DNA from 3 places in the Nonomuraea sp. NPDC050680 genome. Region 2 is predicted to be linked to each of the others. Evidence: predicted binding sites of a transcription regulator. Region 2 holds the regulator's gene; each other region holds the start of a gene.
What was found. The regulator HrcA, encoded in region 2, represses chaperone genes, less so after heat shock. The targets are predictions, from matches to a motif close to TTGGCACTCTCNNNNNGAGAGTGCCAA.
Positions count from the first base shown of each region.

Region 1: a site for HrcA is predicted at 1,636-1,662, ahead of groES (co-chaperone GroES). Genes of this name have one in related genera too.
Region 3: a site for HrcA is predicted at 1,613-1,639, ahead of AB0H88_RS01730 (DNA starvation/stationary phase protection protein). Genes of this name have one in related genera too.

Region 1 covers NZ_JBFAIF010000011.1:60,763-64,772, reverse strand. The annotation lists gene groL (chaperonin GroEL) at 1-1,152, opposite strand, end outside; gene groES (co-chaperone GroES) at 1,235-1,549, opposite strand; gene AB0H88_RS31290 (methyltransferase domain-containing protein) at 1,920-3,161, shown strand; gene AB0H88_RS31285 (hypothetical protein) at 3,341-4,010, shown strand, end outside.
Region 2 covers NZ_JBFAIF010000001.1:1,396,118-1,400,127, reverse strand. The annotation lists gene AB0H88_RS06380 (DUF4870 domain-containing protein) at 1-127, opposite strand, end outside; gene AB0H88_RS06375 (DUF3097 domain-containing protein) at 124-933, opposite strand; gene AB0H88_RS06370 (hypothetical protein) at 951-1,715, opposite strand; gene hrcA (heat-inducible transcriptional repressor HrcA) at 1,860-2,873, shown strand; gene dnaJ (molecular chaperone DnaJ) at 2,885-4,010, shown strand, end outside.
Region 3 covers NZ_JBFAIF010000001.1:357,237-361,246, reverse strand. The annotation lists gene AB0H88_RS01740 (VIT domain-containing protein) at 1-824, opposite strand, end outside; gene AB0H88_RS01735 (helix-turn-helix domain-containing protein) at 821-1,603, opposite strand; gene AB0H88_RS01730 (DNA starvation/stationary phase protection protein) at 1,711-2,178, shown strand; gene AB0H88_RS01725 (alkaline phosphatase PhoX) at 2,272-3,294, shown strand; gene AB0H88_RS01720 (MarR family winged helix-turn-helix transcriptional regulator) at 3,401-4,010, opposite strand, start outside.

The DNA of each region.
Region 1 (4,010 bases), on a different contig from region 2:
CTCGGTGGCGGCGCCGACGCGCAGCACGCACACACCGCCGGCCAGCTTCGCCAGACGCTCCTGCAGCTTCTCGCGGTCCCAGTCGGAGTCAGACTGCTCGATGGCAATCTTGATCTCCTTGACCCGGTCCTCGATCGCCTGCTGGTCGCCGCCGCCGTCGACGATGGTCGTGTTGTCCTTCGTCACGACGATGCGGCGGGCGTTGCCGAGCACCTCGAGGCCGACGTTCTCGAGCTTGAGGCCGACCTCCTCGCTCACGACCTGGCCACCGGTGAGGATGGCGATGTCCTGCAGCATGGCCTTGCGGCGGTCACCGAAGCCCGGAGCCTTGACGGCGACCGAGGTGAACGTGCCACGGATCTTGTTGGTGACCAGGACGGCCAGGGCTTCGCCCTCGACGTCCTCGGCGACCACGAGCAGCGGCTTCTTGGTCTGGGCGATCTGCTCGAGCAGCGGCAGGAAGTCGGAGATCGAGGAGATCTTGCCCTGGGTGAGCAGGATGTAGGCGTCCTCGAGGACGGCCTCCATGCGCTCGGGGTCGGTCACCATGTACGCCGACAGGTAGCCCTTGTCGAACTGCATGCCCTCGGTGAACTCGAGCTCCATGCCCATGGCGTTGGACTCTTCGACGGTGAGAACGCCGTCCTTGCCCACCTTGTCGAACGCCTCGGCGATCAGGTCGCCGATCTTGGCGTCCTGGGCGGAGATGGTCGCGACGTTCGCGATCTCCTTCTTGTCCTCGACCGGGCGCGCGCTGGCGAGCAGCTTGTCGCTGATCGCCCTGGCGGCCTTGTCGATGCCGCGCTTCAGCGACAGCGGCGAGGCGCCGGCGGCCACGTTGCGCAGGCCCTCGCGGACCATCGCCTGGGCCAGGACGGTCGCGGTGGTGGTGCCGTCACCGGCGACGTCGTTGGTCTTGGTGGCGACTTCCTTGGCGAGCTGGGCGCCGAGGTTCTCGTAGCGCTCCTCCAGCTCGATCTCACGAGCGATGGTCACGCCGTCGTTCGTGATCGTCGGAGCACCGAACTTCTTGTCGATGACGACGTTGCGGCCACGGGGGCCGAGGGTTACCTTCACGGCGTCCGCGAGGGCGTTGACGCCACGCTCAAGCGCGCGGCGTGCGTCCTCGTCGAACGCTAGGATCTTGGCCATGCTGAAAGTCCTCTCCTAGCGTCGAGAGCCCCGGCCGCACGCGCTCAGACGAGACGCGCGCCCGGGGCCCGACGCATCCGGCTTACTTCTCGATGATCGCGAGAACGTCGCGGGCGGAGAGCACGAGGTACTCCTCGCCGCCGTACTTGACCTCGGTGCCGCCGTACTTGCTGTAGAGGACGATGTCGCCCTCAGCGACGTCGAGCGGAATACGCTTGTCGCCGTCCTCATCCCAGTTGCCCGGGCCCACCGCGAGGACCTTGCCCTCTTGCGGCTTCTCCTTGGCGGTGTCAGGAATGACAAGGCCGGAAGCGGTCGTCTGCTCGGCCTCAAGCGGCTGAACCACGATGCGGTCGCCGAGCGGCTTAACGGGAACCTTGGTGGCGGTCGTCACGATCGGACCTCCCCTTCAGATGTGAATGATCTAGAAGAGGCGACCAGCGGGGCCTGCCGTCGCGGGTGTCAGACCTGCCTCGTCGCACGTTGGCACTCTCAAGGGGAGAGTGCCAACAGGAAACATATGCAAGAGGGGCTTGACAGTCAACACGAACGCGTCTGCTCAGAGCGATAAGGCCCAAGAGCTTGCCCAAGGTTGAGGGTAATTGGGGTGACACGTGCCGTTGGCGTACGGCGGACGCCTGAGCTCGCACCTCCGCGCACAGCGGACGTTCCGGCCGCCGTACGCACATGGCGGACGTTCCAGTCCACAACCGTACGCGCACGCCGGCAGGCTGGAGTGCGGCGGGGAGACGCTAACGTCGGGTGACGTGGATCTCGACGCCTTCACCGAGTTGCTCACCCCGCGCGGGCAGCGCGCACTCGCCGAGGCCGTCGAGGTGGTGGGAGCCGATCTGGTGGCCGCGGCGACGAGGCTGCGCAGGTCGTACGACGCCGCCCTCACGTCGGCCGCGCTCACCCAGGCGGCGCTGCGTGAGCGCGCCAAGGCCAAGTTCGGCGCCGACGCGGCACTCATGTACTTCACTCCGCACGGCCTGGAGCAGGCCACCCGAGCCGAGGTCGGCATCCACCGGGCCCGCCGCCTGGCCGGACCCGCCGGCGGGACGCGGGTCGTGGACGTCTGCTGCGGCATCGGCGGCGACTTCCTCGCCCTGGCCCGCGCCGGTTGCGTCGTGGACGCCGTGGACCTCGACCCGCTGACCGTCGCCGTCGCCCGGGCCAACGCGGAGGCGCTCGGGCTCGCGGATCGGGTCACCGTACGCGAGGCCGACGCCGCGACGGTCTCGCCGGAGGACTACGACTGGCTGTTCGCCGACCCCGCCCGCCGCACCAGCCGGGGCAGGACGTTCGACCCCATGGCCTACTCGCCGCCGTGGCCGGTCGTGCTCGACCTGGTCGCCAGGGCCGGGCGGGCCTGCTTGAAGGTGGCTCCGGGCATCCCGTACGAGTTCATCCCGGACGAGGCCGAAGCCGAGTGGGTGTCGTACAAGGGCGAGGTGAAGGAGGCAGCCCTCTGGACCGGCACCGCAGAGGGGCCGGTGGGGTCGCCGCGAGCCAAGGGGTTGGTGGGGTCGCCGCGAGCCGAGGGGTCGGTGCGACGGGCGACGTTGCTGCCCGGCGGGGAGACACTCGTCGCCCGCGGGGCCGAGGCGCCGATCGGCCCCGTCGGCCGGTTCATGTACGAACCCGACGGGGCCGCGATCCGCGCGCACCTCGTCGGAGAGGTCGCCGAGATGGTCGGCGGCCGCCTCCCCGACCCGATGATCGCCTACATCACCGGCGACGAGCCGTTCGACACCCCATGGGCCGCGCGGTACGCGGTGGAAGACGTGCTGCCGTTCTCGCTGAAGCGCCTCCGCGCCACCCTTCGCGAGCGGCAAATCGGAAATGTCATCATCAAGAAGCGGGCCTCGGCGGTCGACATCGAACGGCTCAGAAATGACCTGCGACTTTCGGGTGGCAAAACAGCGGTAATCATGCTTACCCGAATCATGGATAAGCCCTCCGTCCTGATTTGTCACCCATCCTCACCTGCACAAATGACAAACTAGGACGTTCTCGGGCCAACCCCGATCTTTTACTTCGCTCCTGACGGACCTTGATCGAGCGGCTAAGGTGAGCACGCGGGAGTCCTCCCCCTTTGGCGGTTAGCCGCGTTCTCGTTTCATTTGCAAACCGGACCTATCCCACCGCTGCGCGGCAGACCGTCGGCGAGCGAAGGAGCCTTTCGGTGGATCACTCCAACCACACCACCCTTCTACAGGCAGGCGGCGATTCCGCCATCTCCGAAAGGATGCGGGACCTGCTCGCGCGTGCGTCTCAGGACCACGTCTACGAGCAGCGGACCCAGGGGGCCGTCCTCGACGAGATCCGCCAGCGCCTTGAGGGTATGGAGTGGCTGCTCCGGGAGGTTCGCGAGCGGGAGCTGGGGGGTCTGAGCGGCACGCTCGAGACGGTGAGCGGACGACTTGACGAGATCGCGGCCAAGCCGCCGATGTGGGCGGAGGGCCTGGCCCAGCATGTCGAGGCGGTACGCGACCACGTTGACGCCGTCGGCGAGCAGGTGGGCACCGTTGACGCGCATGTGGAGTCGGTTCACCAGCGGGTCGCGCCGGTGGCGGAGTTGCCGGGGCTGTGGGCCGAGGTCGGCACCGTCGGCGACAACGTGGACGAGGTGCTCAAGAAGCTGCAGGCGGTCCTCGACTTCACGGAGGGCATCACCAAGCGGATGAGCGACCTGGGCGTCCGGCTGGGTCACCTCAACACGGGCATGGAGGCCGCCGCCGGCCGCTTCAGCCGCGTCGACAAGTCGCTCGCCGAGCTGACCGCCCGTACGGACCGCATCGAAGGCGCGCTGCTGGAGCTGCCCGGCAGCTTCGACGGAAAGCTCGCCGCCAACG
Region 2 (4,010 bases):
GCGCGGGACCGGAGCCGGGCTGGCCGCCGTACTCCGGTTGCCGAGGAGGTTCGGGGTTGATGTCCGACTGCGAGATGCGCCGCGTCGCATCATCGTCCGGCGGCGGCTGCGGGGGATCCTGGCTCATGGTGCCTCCGTAACGAAGTCGATCAGTTCCTCGACCCGGCCGAGCAGCTCGGGCTCCAGGTCTGTGAATGCCGAGACGGCGCCGAGGATGCGCCGCCACGCGTCGGCCGGCTCCATCCGCCAGCCCAGGGCGGCGATCACGCCCTCCTTCCACGGCACCCCGCGCGGCACGTCCGGCCAGGCCGGGATCCGCAGCACGGAGGGCTTGACCGCCTGCCAGATGTCCACGTAGGGATGGCCCACGACGAGCACGTGGGGCGAGGTCACCTGAGCGGCGATCCGGCTCTCCTTGGAGCCCGGCACGAGATGGTCGACCAGCACGCCCAGCCTACGCTCCGGCGACGGCCCGAACTCGGCGACGATCGCGGGCAGGTCGTCCACGCCCTCCAGGTACTCGACCACGACGCCCTCCACCCGGAGGTCGTGGCCCCAGATCTTCTCCACGAGGGCGGCGTCGTGCACGCCTTCCACGTAGATACGGCTCTCCTTGGCAACCTTGGCCCGCAGGCCCTCCACGGCTATCGAGCCGGACGCGCTCCGCCTGGGGTTCGACACCGCCGGGGCGGCCGGCCGTACGAGCGTCACGACCTTGCCGTCCAGCAGGAACGCGGCGGGCGCGAACGGGAACAGGCGGCGCTTGCCGAAGCGGTCCTCCAGCGTGACGGCCTCCTTGCCGCAGGCCACCACGGCGCCGCAGAAGCCGCTCTCGGCGTCCTCCACAACCAGATCGAGTTCGGCGGGCACCTGTGGGATCTTGCCCTTGCCCGGCCGCCGCCAATTCCCCGCTAGAACATCGCCCTCGTACACACGGGGACCGTAGCAAATCACCCGCCCGCCGCAAGGCGCTTGCGATGAGAGCTGCGCCGGGTCATCACCATGATGGTCACGATGACGGCGGCCAGCACGCCCAGACCCGGGATCACCAGCAGTGCCGCCACGCCGCCCACCAGGCCGCCCGCGGCGGAGGCGAAGTCGCGGCCGACGCCGAAGCGCACGTTCGTCGGCTCCTGGGTCGTGCAGGTGAACTGGTAGTCGCCCTTGGCCGGCGCGTTGACCACGAGGATGAGCTGCCACTGCGTGCCGTTGATGGTGACCCGCTCGGTGCCGGACGTCCTGGCGAGCCTGGCCTGACCGGGACCGCCGTCGATCCGGCACATGTAGTGGACCTGGCTCTCGCTGGCGAGGTACACCACCGGCTTGTCCGCCGGGTCCAGTGGCACGGTAACGCTCTGGCCCGCCGCGAACGTCTTGGACGGGGCCACCGCGCCCACCGTGTTCAGGATGCCGCTCACGAACACTCCCACCCCGACCAGGCCGGCGAGCAGGGCCAGTCCCCAGGCGACCGCGATCCACCGCAACCGCGGTCTGATCAACTTCGGGTCAACCTGAGGGCCGAACCGCTGCGGCGTGCCGTAAGGTCCGGGCTGGTACGGCTGCTGCTGCCCGTAGGGGCCGGACTGGTATGGCTGCTGGCCGTATTGCGGCGGACCATATTGGGGCGGCGGCGGCCCGAACTGGGGAGGTTGCCCCTGGTACGGACCCTGTCCCGGCGGTGGACCGTAGGAGGGGGGCTGGGAGTCATCGGTCATATCGGCCAGTGTGCGCCCTATGGGCAGCCACTCGCTAGCTCCGGTGTTATCGCACCTTGTGGGCGGGAGCCGTACACTTGGCACTCGGGAACACAGAGTGCTAGACCTGTCGTTTCCTGAAAGGCAGAGGTAGGAGGTGAGCGCGTGCTCGACGATAGGAAGCTGGCGGTGCTCCGCGCCATTGTCGAAGACTACGTGTCCACCAACGAGCCGGTGGGCTCCAGGGCGCTCGCCGAACGCCACAACCTGAAGGTCTCCCCAGCGACGGTCAGGAACGACATGGCCGCTCTGGAGGAGGAGGGCTACATCACCCAGCCGCACACCAGCGCGGGCCGCGTGCCGACGGACAAGGGCTATCGCCTGTTCGTCGACCGGCTCTCGCAGGTCAAGCCGCTCTCCGGGGCGGAGCGCCGGGCGATCGAGACGTTCCTCGCCGGCGCGGTCGACCTCGACGACGTGGTCACCCGCACGGTACGGCTGCTCGCGCAGCTCACCCGGCAGGTGGCGGTCGTGCAATACCCGACGCTGACCCGCTCGACGGTCAGGCACGTCGAGCTCGTACCGCTGCATGATCGGCGGGTCATGCTCGTGCTGATCACCAACACGGGCCGCGTCGAGCAGCGGGTGGTCGAGCTGCCCGAAGTGGTGGAGGACACCCGCATCGCGCACCTGCGCGCGGTGCTCAACGCCTCCCTCGACGGCTGTGGCCTGCTCAACGTCCCCGATCAGGTCGCCGACCTGCCGGAGCGGCTGCCCGTCGAAGACCGTCCCGTGGTGGCCACTATCCTGTCGGTGCTCCTCGAGACGCTGGTCGAGCGCCATGATGAGAAGATCGTGTTCGCCGGTGCGGCCAACCTCGCCGGGGCCGACTTCTCGACCGGGCTGCGCGACGTGCTCGAAGCACTGGAAGAGCAGGTCGTGCTCATGCGGCTGCTCGGCGAGACTTCCACAGACACCCCGTCCACGCTCACCGTGCGCATCGGCTCGGAGAACCCGTTCCTCCGTGGCACGTCGATCGTCGCAACCGGGTACGGTTCTGGCGACAACGAACTGGCCCGGCTAGGCGTGCTAGGCCCCACGAGGATGGACTATCCCGTGACGATGGGCGCCGTGCGCGCGGTGGCACGCTACGTCAGCCAGATCCTGGCTGCATCATAAGAGGTCGATAAGTGGCAAACAGCGACTACTACGCCACCCTCGGGGTGCGCCGTGACGCCAGTCAGGAAGAGATCAAGAAGGCCTACCGCAGGCTTGCCCGCGAACTCCATCCCGACGTCAATCCGGACCCCGCGACCCAGGAGCGGTTCAAGGAGATCACGCAGGCCTACGAGGTGCTGTCCGACGCCAACAAGCGTCAGATGTACGACCTGGGCGGCGACCCCTTCGGCGGCGCGGGCGCGGGGCAGGGAGCGGCCGGCTTCGGCGCGGGCTTCCCGTTCAGCGACATCATGGACGCCTTCTTCGGCACGGCCGGCGGCGCGCGCGGACCCCGCTCGCGGGCCAGGAGAGGGCGCAACGCGACCATCCGCGTCGAGCTCGACCTGAGCGAGACCGCCTTCGGCACCACCCGCGAGCTGGTCGTCGACACGGCCGTGCTCTGCGAGGTCTGCCAGGGCGCGGGCGCCGCGTCCGGCACCCACCCCGACACCTGTGACATGTGCAACGGGCGCGGCGAGATCTCCCAGGTCACCCGGTCGTTCCTGGGCCAGGTCATGACCTCCAGGCCGTGCCCCCAGTGCGGCGGCTTCGGGACGATCATCCGCCACCCGTGCCAGGAGTGCTCGGGTGACGGCCGCGTACGCACCCGCCGTACGATCAAGGTCCGCATCCCCGCGGGCGTCGAGGACGGCACGCACATCCAGCTCGCCGGCGAGGGCGAGATCGGCCCCGGCGGCGGCCCGCCTGGAGACCTGTTCCTGGAGATCGTCGAGCGTCCGCACGAGATCTTCGAGCGGCGCGGCGACGATCTGCACTGCACGGTCCAGATCCCGATGACGGCCGCCGCGCTCGGCACCAACCTCGCCGTGGAGACGCTCGACGGCTCCGAGGAGATCGACGTGCGGCCGGGCACGCAGTCGGGCCAGGTCATCACGATGTACGGCAGGGGCGTGCAGCGGCTCAACGAGACGGGCCGCGGCGACCTGCTCATCCACGTCAACGTGGAGACCCCGCTGCGGCTCGACCCGGCGCAGGAGGAACTGCTGCGCGAGCTGGCCAAGCAGCGTGGCGAGGAGCGGCCGCCCGGGAAGTTCGCCCCCGGGCAGCAGGGGTTCTTCTCACGGCTGCGGGACGCGT
Region 3 (4,010 bases), 1.0 Mb from region 2:
GGCAGCACGGTCAGCGAGAACGCGCCCCGGCCGTCGAGCTGCAGCGCGGTCGAGGTCTCGAACGACAGCCGCAGGATGAAGTCGCGGTCCAGCCGCTCGCCCGGCCGCAGTCGTACGGTATGACCCTCCTCCTCGACGACGTGCAGGCTGGAGGACAGCTCCCGCAGGTCCAGCCCGGCGGGGTCGATCGTCGCCGTCAGCGACAGGCGTACCGGGTCGGGGAAGCCGGGCAGGAGTACAGGCGGCGTGATGCGCGAGGCGTCGGGCACCGCGTCGGTGTCGGGCGCGGTGCCGTCGCCGGAGCCGGGGCCGTCGAGCGGCGTGCCCGGAATGTAGCGGGGGGCGAGGACCAGCGGGAAGCGGAACGTGGCCGCGCCGTCCTCGTACGGCAGCGGCTGGCTCAGCGTGAGCCGGACCGTCACCCGCTCGCCCGGCAGCAGGTTGCCCACCGTGATCGTGAACACGTCGGGCCGGTCCTCCTCGGCGATCGCGGCCCGCTTCCCCTCGCGCAGCGCCCGGTCGTAGTCGGCCCTGGCCTGGCCGCGCTCCTTGAGCACGCCCTCGATCACCCGGTCGTCGGCCTCCATCCTGAACCCCGTCACCGCCGCCCTGTCGGGCAGCGGGAAGACGTAGGTGGCCTCCAGCGTGACGTCGTACGGGTTGCGGAAGCCCTGCGTCACCTCGACCTCGGCCATCAGGCCGGAAATGCCGGCGGACACGTCGACGCTCTCCAGGGGCAGATTCCCGCGCGCGGTCCGCAGCGCGCCGAACCCGGCGTCCGGCACCGGCAGGCACCGGGTGGGCTCGAGCGAAGTGATCTTCATGCTAGCTTCCTCTCTTCGAGCAGCGCCAGCAGCGGTGCCGCCGCGGTGAGTACCGCCTGGATGTCGTCTTCAGCCGGGGTACGGCCGGCGCCGTCGAGCACGAGCGTCACCCCGTCGGCCAGCCTGACCCCGCGCACCAGCGCCGCGTGCCGGCTGGGCAGGGGGACCCGTTCGGGCCGGTCGTCCTCGCCGGGCCAGGAAGGACCGCCGGGCGGGGGATACGAAAGGTCGGAATTGGGGCCGGTGCCATCCGCGGGGCGTTCAGCGCCATCCGCGGGGCGTTCACCGCCATCCGCGGGGCGTTCGGCCCAGAACCGTCCGCGGGAGCGCCCATGTCCGGCCCCCGAGCCGTCGTAGGGAGTCGTCGCCTCGGGTGTCTCGCCCTCCGGGAGGGCCGCCGCATCGTGAGCATCCTGGCTCAGGGGCGCGGTCGCGACGTCCTCGTCCAGGGGCGACCATCCGGGGTGGGCCGTCCGCTCCAAGGTCGTGTCCGTGGCGCCGGTCAGGGCGGTCTGGATCTCCGCGATCGACCGCCCGGCCGCCTGCAGCCGCTTGATGGCCACGAGCTGCAGCAGGTGCCGTCTGCCGTACTGGGCGATCCGGCCACGCCTGGTCAGTGGCGGGTCGACGAGGCCGATCGTGGTGTACCACCTGATCAATCGCTCGCCGGGCACGTCGCGGACCCGGCCGTTGAGCGGCTGCGCGTGCGGCTGGGCGGGCGCGCGCAACGCGTCGGCGGCGCGCTCGGCCAGCTCACGGATGGTCCAGGTCTCGCTCATACCTTCACAATTACACTGTCATTATTGCAGTGTCAACCATGAGAAAGCGGGCAATGGGGGTGGGTCGCATAGAGACCCTGATGTCGAACCACGGGGAGGAACACATCATGGCTACGATCACCGGTCCGCTCTCGGGCGATGCGAAGAAGACGGTCGCGACGGCCCTTCAGGGAGCCCTGGTCGATCTCCTCGATCTCTCGCTGCTCGCCAAGCAGATGCACTGGAACCTGACCGGCCCGCACTTCCGGCAGATCCACCTCCAGCTCGACGAGGTCACCGCCCTGGCCCGTGAGCACGCGGACACCATCGCCGAACGCGCCGTCGCCCTGGGCCTCAACCCGGACGGCCGCGCGGCCACCATCGCCAAGTCCACCAAGCTCTCCCAGCCGGAGAACGGCTGGATCGAGGACGGCAAGGTCGTGGCGACGATGACCGACATCCTGGAGGCCGTCGGCAAGCGGATGCGCGAGCGCGTCGCCGTGACCGACGAGCCGGATCCGGTCAGCCAGGACCTGCTCATCGCGGTGGCTCAGGACATCGACAAGCAGCACTGGATGTTCCAGGCCCAGCGTTGACGCCAGAGATTTCGCGCAGAGTTTGATCTCGGGCCTCCCCGTCATTCATGTCGGCGGGGTCGACTAGCGTGGCACCTAGAGGGAGGCCCCACGATGTCCAGCAAGACTCTCCTCCGCACGGGCCCGCTCTGGCAGGGCGGGATGAGCCCCTACGGCCCGCTGGAGCCGCCCGGCGGCGACGATCTGGCCCTGCCCGGAGGGTTCAGCGGCCGGATCGTGGCCCGCTCGGGCCAGAAGGTGGCCGGGCTGACGTGGCACGCGGCGCCCGACGGTGGCGCCTGCTTCCCTGACGGCACCGGCTGGATCTACGTGTCCAACTCCGAGCTGCCGCTGCTCGGCGGCGCGTCCGCGCTCCGGTTCCGCGCCGACGCTTCGATCGCCGACGCCTACCGCATCCTGTCCGGCACCGACCGCAACCGCGCGGGCGGCGCCACGCCCTGGCACAGCTGGCTCTCCTGCGAGTTCGGTTATCGCGGCCGGGTGTTCGAGTGCGATCCGTACGGCCTGCGGGCCGGGCGTCCCCGCCTGGCCATGGGCCGGTTCAAGCACGAGGCCGCCGCCTGCGACCCCGACCGTCAGGTCGTCTACCTGACGGAGGGGGAGCCTGACGGGTGCTTCTACCGGTTCCGGCCCGGCGACTGGGGCGATCTCACCGAGGGCATCCTGGAGGTGCTCTGCCTAGCCGGTGACTGGAAGCCGGTGCCGTCGCCCGCCGCCCTGCTCAAGGCCACGCGCCACCAGATAGACGACGCCCGCCACTTCGACGGCGGCGAGGGCTGTCACTACGCGGGCGGGGTCTGCTACTTCACCACCGAGGGTGACAGCGGTCTGTGGGCGTACGACGCCGAGACCTCCACGCTGGACCGGATCTGCGACGGCGTACGCGCCATCACCGCCGCTCCCTCCGGCGACCTCTACGTCGCCAGGCGGTCGACGGAGATCGACGTCATCACCCCCGATCGGGCGGTCACGCCGTTCCTCAAGCTCGATGGCCTCGACGGGGCCGAGCTCACGGGGCTGGCGTTCGCGCCCGACGGCGGACGCCTCTACTTCTCGGCCAGACGGGGCCGCGACGACGGCCGCACCTTCGAGGTGGCCGGCCCCTTCCGCGCCTGAGGGACCTCCTCTTCGAGGTGGCCGGCCCCTTCCGCGCCTGAGGGACCTCCTCTTCGCGGTGGTCGGCCTCTCCCGCGCCTGAGGGACCTCCTCGACCGGTGGCTTGTCAGAGGTCGCGGCTCCACTCCTGCTCGGTGACCTCGATCCCGTTCTCCGTCTCCTTGTGCTCCGACTCCAGCTCGAACCCGGCGGCCTGGTAAATGCGCCGCGCGCTCGCCAGGCAGTCGCGGGTCATCAGCGTGATCCGCTTGTAGCCCTCGGCCTTGGCGTGGCGCAGGCACTCGCCGACGAGCCGTCCGCCCAGACCCAGCCCGCGGGCGGACGGCTCGACCAGCAGGAGCCGCAGCCGCGCGGTGGCGTCGTCCTCGCGTACGCAGAACACGCACCCGGCGGGCTCCCCGCCGACCTCGGCGATCCACCCCATGTCGCGCGAGGGGTCATATTCGCCGATGATCCTGGCCACCAGCCGCTCGAAGTCCATGCCCCAGCCGTACTCCCGGCTGTAAAGGATGCCGTGCCGGTAGACGACCCAGCTCAGGTCGCCCGTGCGCAGGGGCCGGATCACGTACGGCTCGCGCTCGCCGACGCCCTCCAGCAGCGTCCTGATCGTGGCCATACTCGTGACCAGGCGTTCCTGCCCCGGCTCGGGCAGCGTGGCCAGCAGTCGCTCCGCCTCCGCGTCCGACCGCGTGTCCAGCAGCCCGAACGACTCGGTG